2 linked regions of the Anaeromyxobacter diazotrophicus genome follow. The protein of the gene in region 1 interacts with the protein of each later gene in a pairwise test. Links are inferred from orthologs where the notes say so. Each region holds a gene or a part of one and is shown on either strand. Other genes may lie near its edges.

The links.
Region 2: the proteins of HWY08_RS07635 (region 1) and mtgA interact in binary tests that used the Escherichia coli proteins (3 or more experiments, as listed by UniProt). The link is inferred for Anaeromyxobacter diazotrophicus from one-to-one orthologs.

The regions. Positions count from the first base shown.
Region 1 is NZ_BJTG01000003.1:364,815-369,744, reverse strand. The notes cover bases 1-2,953. They hold HWY08_RS07635 (PASTA domain-containing penicillin-binding protein), read left to right. Parts: upstream 1-442; coding sequence 443-2,464; downstream 2,465-2,953. Other genes in these bases: HWY08_RS07630 (UDP-N-acetylmuramoyl-L-alanyl-D-glutamate--2,6-diaminopimelate ligase), read left to right, coding at 2,556-2,953; HWY08_RS22025 (FtsB/FtsL family cell division protein), read left to right, coding at 1-427. Also shown: more of HWY08_RS07630, read left to right, coding at 2,954-4,055; HWY08_RS07625 (UDP-N-acetylmuramoyl-tripeptide--D-alanyl-D-alanine ligase), read left to right, coding at 4,052-4,930. UniProt on the Escherichia coli protein: Essential cell division protein that catalyzes cross-linking of the peptidoglycan cell wall at the division septum. Required for localization of FtsN.
Region 2 is NZ_BJTG01000007.1:186,221-193,160, forward strand. The notes cover bases 2,520-5,264. They hold mtgA (monofunctional biosynthetic peptidoglycan transglycosylase), read right to left. Parts: upstream 4,413-5,264; coding sequence 3,627-4,412; downstream 2,520-3,626. Other genes in these bases: HWY08_RS15305 (CgeB family protein), read right to left, coding at 2,520-3,125; HWY08_RS15310 (CC/Se motif family (seleno)protein), read right to left, coding at 3,245-3,577; HWY08_RS15320 (MFS transporter), read left to right, coding at 4,494-5,264. In the rest of the region: HWY08_RS15295 (UDP-glucose dehydrogenase family protein), read left to right, coding at 1-1,242; HWY08_RS15300 (sugar phosphate nucleotidyltransferase), read right to left, coding at 1,270-2,052; more of HWY08_RS15305, read right to left, coding at 2,052-2,519; more of HWY08_RS15320, read left to right, coding at 5,265-5,678; HWY08_RS15325 (superoxide dismutase), read left to right, coding at 5,816-6,424. UniProt on the Escherichia coli protein: Peptidoglycan polymerase that catalyzes glycan chain elongation from lipid-linked precursors. May play a role in peptidoglycan assembly during cell division in collaboration with other cell division proteins.

The sequences.
Region 1 (4,930 bases):
CCGCGGCGGCGCGGTCCTGCTCGTCCTGCGCGCGGCGCTCTGCGCCGCCGCGCTGGCCGGGGTGGGCGTGTTCCACGTGTGGTCGCACACGCGGGTGACGAACGAGGGCTACCGGCTGGATGAGCTGCGGCGCGCGCGCGAGGCGCTGCGCGCCGAGCGGAACCGGCTCGAGATCGAGGTCGCGACGTTGCGCGCTCCGGGGAGGCTCTCGAGCCTCGCCCGCGAGCGCCTGGGGATGGCTCCGCCGGCGCCGGGGGCGGTGGTGGCGGGTCGGGCGGTGGCGGTGGCGGCGGGTGGGACGGGCAGGGCGGTGGGCGAGGAAAGCCTTCGCCCCGCGCCGGCGGAGCCAGCTGTACGGAGGGTGGCGCAGGCGCGCCGCGAGGCGGTGGCGTTCGGCGAGGCGATGGCCCGGCACCAGCCGGAGTAGCGGAGGGGACGACGGATGCGGACCGGGGGCGAGGCGGCGCAGGTCCGCTGGATCGCCGCGCGCATCGCCGCGGTGGCGCTCCTCTTCGTGGGCGGCTTCGCCGCTGTGGCGGCGCAGGCGGTGCGCCTCCAGGTCCTGCAGGCGGACAAGCTCCGCGGCCACGGCGAGGACCAGTGGCGACGCTTCGTCGAGCTGCCGCCGCGCCGGGGGGCGATCACCGCCCGCAACGGCGAGCTCCTCGCCGCCAGCGCCGACGCGCCGTCGGTGGGCGCCAGCCCGGCCGCGCTGCAGCGCCTCGAGCCCGGCGACCAGGCGCGGCTCGCGCGCGCGCTCGGGATGGACCTGGAGCAGCTCCGCCGCCGGGCGCAGCGCGGCTCGAAGTTCGTGTGGCTGAAGCGGCGCATCGGCCCGGACGAGGCGAAGGCGGTGCAGGCGCTCGGCCTCGACGCGGTGGCCCTCTTCCAGGAGCCGCGCCGGTACTACCCGGCGAAGACGCTGGCGGCGCAGCTGGTCGGCTTCGTCGGCGACGACGGCGAGGGGCTGGAGGGGATCGAGAAGGCCTACGACGAGGCGCTGCAGGGCGACGGTGCGCGCGTGGCCTCGGTGCGCGACGCGCGCGGCCGCTCGGTGCTGACGGAGGCGCCCGCGCCCGAGGCGCTCCTGGCCGGGGCGCAGGTCGAGCTCGCCCTCGACGGCGGCCTGCAGCTCGTGGCCGAGCAGGCGCTCGGCAAGGCGGTGGCGCAGGCGCGCGCCGCCTCCGGGATCCTGGTGGCGATCGACCCGCGCACCGGCGAGGTGCTGGCGCTGGCCCAGGCGCCCGGCTTCAACCCGAACCTCCCGCGCAAGGGCGGCCTGCTCCGCAACAAGGCGGTGCTCGACACCTTCGAGCCCGGCTCGACCTTCAAGATCTTCACCGTGGCGGGCGCGCTCGAGTCGGGCGTGCTCATGCCCACCGACACCATCGACTGCGAGCAGGGCGCCTACCGCATCGGCGGCCACGTCATCCACGACCACAAGGGCCTCGGCCGCGCCAGCGCCGCCCGCATCCTCGCCGCCAGCTCCAACGTCGGGGCGGCCAAGATCGGCGCGCGGCTGGGCCGGGAGCGGCTCCGGCAGACCCTGCTCGCCTTCGGCTTCGGCGAGCGGACCGGCACCGAGATCCCCGGCGAGCCGCGCGGCGCGGTGCCCTTCCCGAAGGCGGAGATCACGCTCGCCACCATGAGCTTCGGGCAGGGCGTCGCCGCCACGCCGCTCCAGATCACCGCCGCGGTGGCGGCGGTCGCGAACGGCGGCACGCTCATGAAGCCGATCCTGGTGCGGCGGGTGGTCGACGCCGGGACCGGCGCGGTGCTCTCCCGCAACGACCCCACCCCCATCCGCCGCGCGGTCTCCCGCGAGACCGCCCTCCAGCTCTCGCGCTGGCTCGAGGGCGTGGTGAGCGACGCGGACGGCACCGGCAAGCGGGCGCGCATCCCCGGGTGGCGGGTGGCGGGCAAGACCGGCACGGCGCAGAAGGCCGACCCCCTCACCCACCGCTACTCGGTCGACAAGCGCTTCAGCTCGTTCGTGGGCTTCGCGCCCGCCGAGGCGCCGCGCCTGGCGGTGGGCGTCTTCGTGGACGAGCCGCGCGGGGACGTCTACGGCGGCGAGGTGGCCGCCCCGGTCTTCCGCGAGGTGGTCGAGCACGCGCTCAAGTCGATGGGGGTGCCGCCCTCCGGGGAGGCGGACGAGCTCGCGGCGGCCGGGGCCCCGGCGGCGCCCGACCCGGCCCCGGCGCGGCGGTCCACCCCGGCGGACGAGCCCTCCCCGGGCGCGGCCATCGAGGAGACGGCCGCGCGCGCGGACGGCGAGGGGGGCGTGGCGGTCCCCGCGCTGGCCGGGCTGCCGGCCCGCGTCGCCCTGCGGCGGCTGGAGGAGGCCGAGCTCACCGGCGAGGTGACCGGCTCGGGGCGCGTCACCGGCCAGTCCCCCCGGCCCGGGCAGGTCGTCGACCGGGGGGCACGGGTGCGCCTCGTCCTCGCCCCGCCGCGGAGCTGACGGGCGGTCCCTGGCCCCGGCTCCGATCCCGTATCCTCAAACCTTTCTGCCCGGGGCGGCTCGCCGTAGAATCGCGCCGGGCCGGAGCGAGATGCGCCTTTCCAAGGTGATCGAGGGGACGGGAGCGCGGGGGGCGCTCGAGGGCGATCCGCCGATCGCGCTCGTGACGGGCGACTCGCGCGCGGTCCGGCCGGGGGCGCTCTTCTTCGCCCTGCGCGGGGTCGCGGCCGACGGGCACGACTTCGCCGCCGAGGCGGCGCGCCGGGGCGCGGCGGCGGTGGTGGCCGAGCGCGAGGTCGCCTGCGCGCCGGCGCGGCTCCTGCTCGTCCCCAGCACCCGCCGCGCCATGGCCCTCGCGGCCATGAACTTCTTCGGCCGGCCCGGGGAGGCGCTCGAGCTCGTCGGCGTCACCGGCACGAACGGGAAGACCACCGTCACCTACCTGGTGGAGGCGTGCGCCCGGGCGGCCGGCGTCCCGAGCGCGGTGCTCGGCACCGTGACGCACCGCTGGCCGGGCGGGGAGCGCCCCGCCAGCCACACCACCCCGGAGTCGACCGAGGTGGCCGAGACGCTCGCCACCGCCCGCGACGCCGGGGCGCGCCTCGCGCTCCTGGAGGTCTCGTCGCACGCGCTCGCCCAGGAGCGCGCCGCGGGCCTCACCTTCCGCGCGGCCGGCTTCACGAACCTCACCCGCGACCACCTCGACTACCACGGCGACATGGAGGGGTACTTCCAGGCCAAGCGCCGGCTCTTCACCGAGCACCTCGCGCCGGGCGGGACGGCGGTGCTGAACGGCGCGGACGCCTACGGCCAGCGGCTCGCGAGCGAGCTCGCGCGCGGCGGGACCGCCCGCGTCTGGCGCTACGGCGCGCCCGGCGCCGAGCTCGGCGCGGCCGGGGCGCGCTTCGGCCTCGGGGGCCTCTCGGCGCGGCTCGCGACCCCCGCCGGCGAGCTCGACCTCGCCTCCCCGCTCGTCGGCGCGCACAACCTCGAGAACCTCCTGTGCGCCGCCGGCCTCGCCCTCGCGGCCGGGCTGCCGCTCGAGGCGGTGGGCCGCGGCCTCGCCGCCTGCCCCGGCGCGCCCGGCCGGCTCGAGCGCGTCAGCGGCCGGGGCGTGCACGCCTTCGTCGACTACGCCCACACCGACGACGCCCTGGCGCGCGCGATCGCCGCGCTGCGGGCGCTCGCGCCCCGGCGCCTCGTGGTGGTGTTCGGCTGCGGCGGCGACCGCGACCGCGGCAAGCGCCCGCTCATGGGCGAGGTGGCCGGCCGCGGCGCCGAGCTCGCGGTCGCGACGAGCGACAACCCGCGCGGCGAGCGGCCCGAGGACATCCTGGCCGAGATCGTGCCGGGGCTGGAGCGGGCCGGGGCGCGCCGCCTCACCGGCGCCGAGGCGGCGGCCGGGGCGCGCGGTTACCTCGTCGTCCCCGACCGCCGGGAGGCGATCGCGCTCGCGCTCGCCGCCGCCCGGCCCGGCGACGCCGTGCTCATCGCCGGCAAGGGCCACGAGGACTACCAGCTCATCGGCGGCGAGCGCCGCCACTTCGACGATCGCGAGGAGGCGCGCCGGGGGCTCGGCGCCACGCCATGAACGGACCACGCTTCACCCGCTACGAGCTCGCCTCCGCCGCGGGCGGCCGCTTCGTCGGGCCGCCTCCGCCGGAAGTCCAGGGCGTCACCACCGACACGCGCCAGCTCGGGCCGGGCGCCTGCTTCGTCGCGCTCCGGGGCGAGCGCTTCGACGGGCACGACTTCCTCCCGCAGGCGCGCGCCGCCGGGGCCGCCTGCGCCGTGGTCGAGGAGGGCCGCCTCGCCTCCCTGCCCGCCGCGGCGCTGGCGCTCCCGCTGCTCGCCGTCCGCGACTCGCTGGAGGCGCTGGCGCTCCTCGCCCGCTACCACCGCCGCCGCTTCGCCATCCCGGTGGTGGGCGTCACCGGCTCGAACGGGAAGACCACCACCCGCGAGATGATCGGGCTCGTGCTGCGCACCCGCGGCCCGGCCCTCAAGACGGAGGGCAACCTCAACAACGAGATCGGCGTGCCGCTCACGCTGCTCGGCCTCGCGCCGGAGCACCAGCGGGCGGTGATCGAGATGGGGATGAACCACCCCGGCGAGGTGGCGCGCCTGGCCGCCATGGCCGAGCCGCAGGTGGGCGTCGTCACCATGGCCGGCGCCGCGCACGTGGAGCACTTCGGCGGGGACGTCGAGGGGGTCGCCGACGCCAAGGCCGAGCTCTACTTCGCGCTGCCGCGCGGGGGCGTGGCGGTCGCCAACGCCGACGACCCGCGCATGCTGAAGCGGGCGCAGGCCTCCGGCCGCTCCCTCATCACCTTCGCCGCCGGCCGGGGCCACCGCGGCGACGTGGTGGTGCTCGAGGTCCTCGAGCACGGGCCGGCCGGCCTGCGCTTCACGCTCGGCCTCGGGCAGAAGGAGGTCCTGGTCGCGCTGCCGCTGGTGGGGCTGCAC
Region 2 (6,940 bases), on another replicon or contig:
GCGGACTCGGGCAACGCCGTCACCTGCATCGACACCGACGAGCAGAAGATCCGGTGGCTCGAGGACGGGTACCTCCCGATCTACGAGCCGGGCCTGGAGGACCTCGTGCGGCGCAACGTGCGCCAGAAGCGGCTCGCCTTCTCGACCGACTACGCCTCGGTGGCGAAGGCGCAGGTGGTGTTCATCGCCGTCGGCACCCCGCCCGGCGACGACGGCTCGGCCGACCTGCGGCACGTGCTGGCGGCGGCGGCGGAGATCGCGCGGCACCTGCGGGAGTACACGGCGGTGGTGCTGAAGAGCACGGTGCCGGTGGGCACGACCGACCAGGTGCGCGAGGCGATGGCGCGGCTGACCGAGGCCGAGTTCGACGTGGTCTCGAACCCCGAGTTCCTCAAGGAGGGGGCGGCCATCGACGACTTCCAGAAGCCGGACCGGGTGGTGGTGGGCACGGCCTCGGAGCGGGCGCGCAAGCTGCTGGCCGAGATCTACGCGCCGTTCGTGCGGACCGAGAAGCCCATCCTCTTCATGGACCCGCGCTCGGCCGAGCTCACCAAGTACGCGGCCAACGCCATGCTGGCGACGCGCATCTCGTTCATGAACGACATCGCGCTGCTCTGCGAGCGCATCGGCGCAGACGTGGACCAGGTGCGCAAGGGCGCCGGCGCCGACCGGCGCATCGGGTACTCCTTCCTCTTCCCCGGGGTGGGGTACGGCGGCTCCTGCTTCCCGAAGGACGTCTCGGCCCTCATCGCCGCCGGGCGCGAGACGGGGGTGGACCTCGAGATCCTGAAGGCGGTCGAGCACACCAACCGCCGGCAGAAGCGGGCGCTCGTCGACAAGGCCATGCGCCACTTCGCCGGCGCCATCGCCGGCAAGCGCTTCGCGGTGTGGGGCCTCGCCTTCAAGCCCAAGACCGACGACATGCGGGAGTCGCCGGCGGTGGAGGTCATCGAGGGGCTGCTCGGGAAGGGCGCCACCATCCGCTGCCACGACCCGGTGGCGGAGGCGGTGGCGGAGAAGCACTTCGGGGCGCGCATCTCCTACGCCGAGACCCCCTACGACTGCGTCGAGGGGGCCGACGCGCTCTTCGTCGTCACGGAGTGGAACCAGTTCCGCAAGCCCGACCTGACGCGGATCCGCCAGTCGATGCGGCTGCCGGTGGTGTTCGACGGGCGCAACATCTTCGATCCGGAGGCGATGCGGGAGGCGGGGTTCGTCTACTACGGGATCGGGCGGCGGTAGCCCCCGGCCGCGCCGCGGCCGGGCCGCTCACGGCTCCGGCGGCGCCGCCGGTTCCTCCCGCTCCGCCTCCTCGCGGACGTGGCGCGCGGCCTCCTGGCCGCGGAGGATCTGCAGGGCCTCGTGGTAGCCGTGCAGCGTGCCCACGTCCACGTACGCCTCGCCGGCCCGGAGCGCGTGCGCGTGGCCGCCGCGGCCCAGCCACGCGTTCACGAGCGTCCCGAAGTACTCGTCGCTCCGGGCGCGCTCGATCCACAGCAGGTGGAGCTGGGCCAGCACCTCCCCGGAGAGCCGGAACGCGCCCCAGATCCAGCGCGTGGAGGGGTGCTCCGCCTTCACCTCGATGGCGCGCACCTCCCCGCCGGCGCCGGTCACCACCGCGTCGAACAGGTCGGGGCGCGCCACCGGGAAGAGCAGGAAGGAGAAGTCGCCGCCGAGGCGCGCCAGCCCGTCCGCCGGGAACCAGACCGTGTCCGGCAGCCCGACCAGCACCTCCTCGTGCGGCGCGATCCAGGGCAGGGCGCGGAAGAGCGCGTCGCACAGCCCGGCCGGCCGCGGCTGCACCGTGTAGCAGACGTGGGCCGGGCCGATCTGGCCGCCGTAGTACTCGACGATGTCGCTCTTCCCGGGCGACACGACGAAGCAGAGCTTGCGCGCTCCGGCGCGGAGCATGCGCTCGACGAGGTACTCCGAGACCGCCTTGGGCCGCTCGGTCCCGTCCACGAGCTGGCTCCCCACCGGGAGCAGCTCCTTCGAGAAGGCGAGCGGCTGGATGCGGCTCCCCACGCCGGCGGCCGGGATGACGCCCCACATCAGCCGGCCCTCCCGGCGCCCTCGATGGCCGCGACGAGCTCCGCCGCGCGCCGCTCCGCCGTGTGCTGGGCGAGGACCCGCGCGCGGGCGGCGCGCCCGACGCGGGCGAGCTCCCCGGGCGGCAGGTCGACCGCGGCCAGCGCCTCCTCCGTGTCGCGGGCGACCAGGATCTCGCGCCCGGGCTCGAAGAACGCGGAGAGGCCCTCCCAGGCGTCGGAGAGCACCGGGGTGCCGCAGGCGGCCGCCTCGAACAGCCGGCCGGAGGGGCAGTAGCCCATGGCCGCCATGGGCCCGCGGGTGACGTTCACGGTCAGCGGAGAGGAGCAGTAGAAGGCGGGGTGGTCGGAGGGCGGGAGGTGCCGCACGTAGCGGATGTTGTCGCGCCAGGGGAAGTCGCGCCCGTACTGGGCGCCGCCCAGCACGAACGTGCGCTCCGGCCGCCGGCGCGCCGGCTCGACGAAGAGCTGCTCGAGCGCCGCCTGGCGGCTCGGGGCGTAGGTCCCGAGGTACGACAGGTCGGCGCGGAAGGCGGGCGCCGCGGCGGTGGGCCGGTGCACCTCCGGGTCGACGCTGCCGTAGAGCGGCACGACCCGCCGCGCCCCGAACGCCCGCGCCAGCTCGGAGAGCGCGGCGCCGCCGGTGAAGGAGAGCACCAGGTCGTAGCCGCCCAGCCCGCGCGGCCCGATGTAGTCGACCGCCTCGCCCCGCCGCGCCCGGTCGAGCGTGACCGGCGTGTCGAGGTCGTAGAAGGCGCGGACCGGCGCGCGCGACTCGAGCACGAGCTCGGCCGCGGCCGCGCCGTCCGGGCAGTAGGAGGTGACCATGGCGCAGTCGGCCTCGGCGAGCGCCCGGCGCGCGGCCGGGAGCGCGTCGCCCCAGGCCGCGTAGAGCCACAGCGCGCCCCCGGGCAGCGCGGTGAGGTCGCGGGCCGCGGCGTAGTACGGGACGTCGCGCTCGAAGAAGGTGAGGTGGTGGCCCCGCCGCGCGAGCGAGCGCGCGAGCCCTCGCCAGAGCGTCGCGTGCCCGTTGCCCCACGACGAGCTGATGGTGAGCCCGAACACGACGAGCCGCATGCGCCTCCCAGGCGAGGCGCCGCCGCGCCCCTGCACGGAAGGTAACGCGCGCCGCCCGGGACCCGCAGCCCCCGCGCTGGCGGCGTCGCCGCCGGCGTGCCGGGGCCGTCCGCCCGCGCTCAGCGGCGGGCGTCGCCGCCGGCGGAGAGCTCCCAGCCGAGCGGGTTCCAGCCCTGGAGCACGAGCCGCCGCAGGCCGAGGAACGACGCCACCCCGAGCGTCAGCGCCCGCCCGTCCGGCAGGGCCCGGGGCACGTGCACGGTGATCCCGTCCACCGTCGACTCGCGGTACGCGTCGCGCTCGGCCGCGGGCGGCGCGCCGAACCGGACGGAGGGCCGCTCCTGGAGCGGGGGCACGCCGCAGCCGCCGTGCACCACGCGGGCGAGCTCGAGCCGGACCGCCACGCCCTTCGCCAGGATGAGCTCGCGCGCCGCGGGGGTGAGGGAGATCATGGGGGAGGGTGTGGCCCGGCGGCGGGGCGGGCGCAACGCCCCCGCCGAGCTAGCCGGCGTCCTCCGGCGGCGGCTCCTCGTCGCCGGTCGATCGGTCGAGGTACCAGGCGAGCTCGCGCGCGGCGGCGGCGTGGGCGGCCTCGTCGAGCCGGCCGGCCGCGAGCATCCGGTCGAGGATGCGGCGGGCGCGCCGCGCCAGCCAGCGCGAGGGGTGGTCGAGGTCGGCGCGGCGCGGCGCGGGCAGCATGGCGGCGAGCAGCGCCGCCTGCGCGGGCGAGAGGGCGGCGGCCGGCACGCCGAAGCGCGCCCGGGCGGCGGCCTCGATCCCGAACACCCCCTCGCCCCACTCCGCCACGTTGAGGTAGAGGGCGAGGATGCGGCGCTTCGGCACCGCGCGCTCGAGCTTCACCGCCAGCACCGCCTCCTTCGCCTTGCGCCAGGCGGAGCGCTCGGTCCCGAGCCAGAGGTTCTTCGCCAGCTGCTGGGTGAGCGTGGAGGCGCCGCGGAGCGCCCGGCCGGAGCGCAGGCTGTCGTCGGCGGCCGCCTCGACCTCGGCCCAGTCGAACGCGCCGTGGCCGTAGAAGCGCGCGTCCTCGGAGACCAGCACCGCCTGCACCAGCGCGGGCGCCACGCGGTCGAGGCCGACCCAGCTCTGGTGGACCCGCAGCGTCCGGCCGTGCGCGCGCGCCTCGGCGCGGCGCTGCTCGATGACGGCGGTGGTCCGCGGGTTCTTCGTCTTCACCTCCGAGGGATCGGGCAGGACGACCCACAGCCCCGCGTAGAGCGCGAGGAGGGCGAGGGCGGAGAGAGTGACCAGCGCGGCGAGGCGTCGCACGGCGGGCACCTTAGCACCGCTCACGCTAAGCTTCGACGCGGGGGCGCGATGCGGCGGCCACGGTCCGGCGGACTTCCACGCGTGGTGTGGCTGCTCGGCTTCGCGAGCTTCGCCAACGACGTCTCGAGCGAGGCGATCTTCCCGCTCCTGCCGCTCTACCTGGCCGAGCTGGGCGGGGGCGTCGGGCTGCTCGGCCTCATCGAGGGCAGCGCCGACGCCGTCTCGAGCGGCGTCAAGGTGCTGGCGGGGCGGTGGTCCGACCGCGGGCCGCGGCGGCTCCTGGTGGTGGGCGGCTACGGGCTCCCGGCGCTGGCGCGGGCGGGCATCGCGGCCGCGCTCGCGCCCTGGCACGTCCTTTTGGCGCGCCTGACCGACCGGGTGGGGAAGGGGATCCGCTCCGGGCCGCGCGACGCGCTCCTGGCCGACGCGGTGGCGGAGGAGAGCGCGGGCCGCGCCTTCGGCGTCCAGCGCTCGCTCGACCACCTGGGGGCGGCGGTGGGGCCGCTCGTCGCCTCGGGGCTGCTCCTGGCCCTCGCGGCGCTGCCGCAGGAGCGCGCGCTGCGCGCGACCTTCGCGGTCGCGGCGGCGCTGGGGCTGGTGGCGCCGGCGCTGGTGCTGCTCGGGTTGCGGCCGGGGGGGAGCTCGACCTCGACCGCGACCGCGACCGGCAAACGCAACGCGAACGCGGACGCGGCGGACAGGCCGCTCTCGGGGGCGTTCTGGAGGTACCTCGCCTGCGCGGCGATCTTCGCGCTCGCGAACTCCTCCGACGCCTTCCTGCTCCGGAAGGCGCACGACGTGGGGTACACGGCGGCGCAGGTGCCGCTGCTCTGGTTCGGGCACCACCTCGTGAAGGCGCTGGCGGGGGCGCCGGGCGGCGCGCTCTCGGACCGGCTGCCGCGCGCCTGGGTGGTCGCGGGGGGATGGGTCGCCTACGGGCTCGCCTACCTCGGCTTCTCGGCGGCGAACGCCCGCTGGCAGGTGGCGGCGCTCTTCGGGTTCTACGCGCTCTACCACGGCCTGGCCGAGGCCGCGGAGCGCGCGCTCGTGGCCGACGCGGCGGATCGCGGCGCGCGCGGCCGGGCCTACGGGTGGTATCACGGGGTCACCGGCGCGGTGGCGCTCCCGGCGAGCGTGCTGACGGGCTGGCTGTGGAGCACGCGAGGCGCGGGCGAAGCGCTGGCCACCTCCGGGGCGCTGGCGCTCCTGGCTGCGGGGGTGCTCACCCTGAGTGCATGGGGCGGGCGCCTCGGGAGGGCCGCCTGACCGCGGCGGCCGCGGCTCGCGGCTCCGCGGACCCAAGCCCTTTTGGTTCCTTGATCCACCCGGGGCGTGCCGGTAAGCCCCGCGCAATCCGAAACGGTGAAGCTTTCTCGAGCGGCCAGTCAGGCCAGGAGGCAGTGATGGCGGACGTGAAGAAGTACGCGGAGCACGACTTCTCGAAGGTGCGCGGGCTCACCGGCATCTCCGACAACCAGATCGCCGAGCACCTCAAGCTCTACGCGGGCTACGTGAAGCGCACCAACACGCTCACCGAGAAGCTCTTCGCCCTGTGCGGCGACGGGAAGGCCTCGGGCGCCGACCCGGTCTACGCCGAGCTCACCCGCCGCATGGGGTTCGAGTACAACGGCATGGTCCTGCACGAGTACTACTTCGGGAACCTCACCGGCGGCGCGCAGGCCGAGCCGCCGGCGGGCGGCAAGCTCCGCAAGGCCATCGAGGCCTCGTTCGGCGGCAAGTACGAGACCTGGCTGGCCGACTTCCGCGCGGTGGCGACCATGCCGGGCGTGGGCTGGGCCATCCTGTACCAGGACCCGAACACCGGCTGGCTGTCGAACCACTGGATCACCCTGCACAACGACGGCAACCCGGCGGGCTTCAAGCCGATCCTGGTGATGGACGGCTGGGAGCACGCCTTCATGCGCGACTACCAGGCCACGGAGCGCGCCAAGTACGTCGACGCGTTCTTCAAGAACGTGAACTGGCAGACCTGCGAGAGCCGGCTGAAGTAGCGCGCACCCGCCCACGCTGACAGTGACACGCGGCCCGGGTCATGCGGCCCGGGCCGTCGTGTCTCCGGAGTCCAAAGTTCGCGGTCGAAGGTCGCGGTCGAAGGTCGCGGTCGAGGTCGAGGTCGAGGTCGCGGTCGCCCACCGGGTGCCGCTCCCCTCGCCCCGCGCAGCCAGGGAGAGGGGTGGGGGAGAGGGGCCTCTCATCCACGCTTCATTCACGGTCGGGGGCGCCATGCGCAACCCAGCCGCCCCGCGCCCGCGCGCGCGTCGGCGCCCGTGCTCCGCGCCGCAAGGGGTGCCCCTCGGCCGGAACGCGCACCTCGGTTCCCGCGACGCGGCTGCGGAACCTTGATCCGCGCCGCCTGCGCGGCGCGGATCTTCGAGCAGTCCTCGCCGCGGTCGGTGTCCACTCGGCGCGTTCCGGCGAACGTGGCGCCCGCGGCGGCGCTTCGCAATGGCGCCTCGTGCGCGCGCGGGCGCGGGGCGGCGCGTCCGGGGCGCGCGTGAGCGACGAGG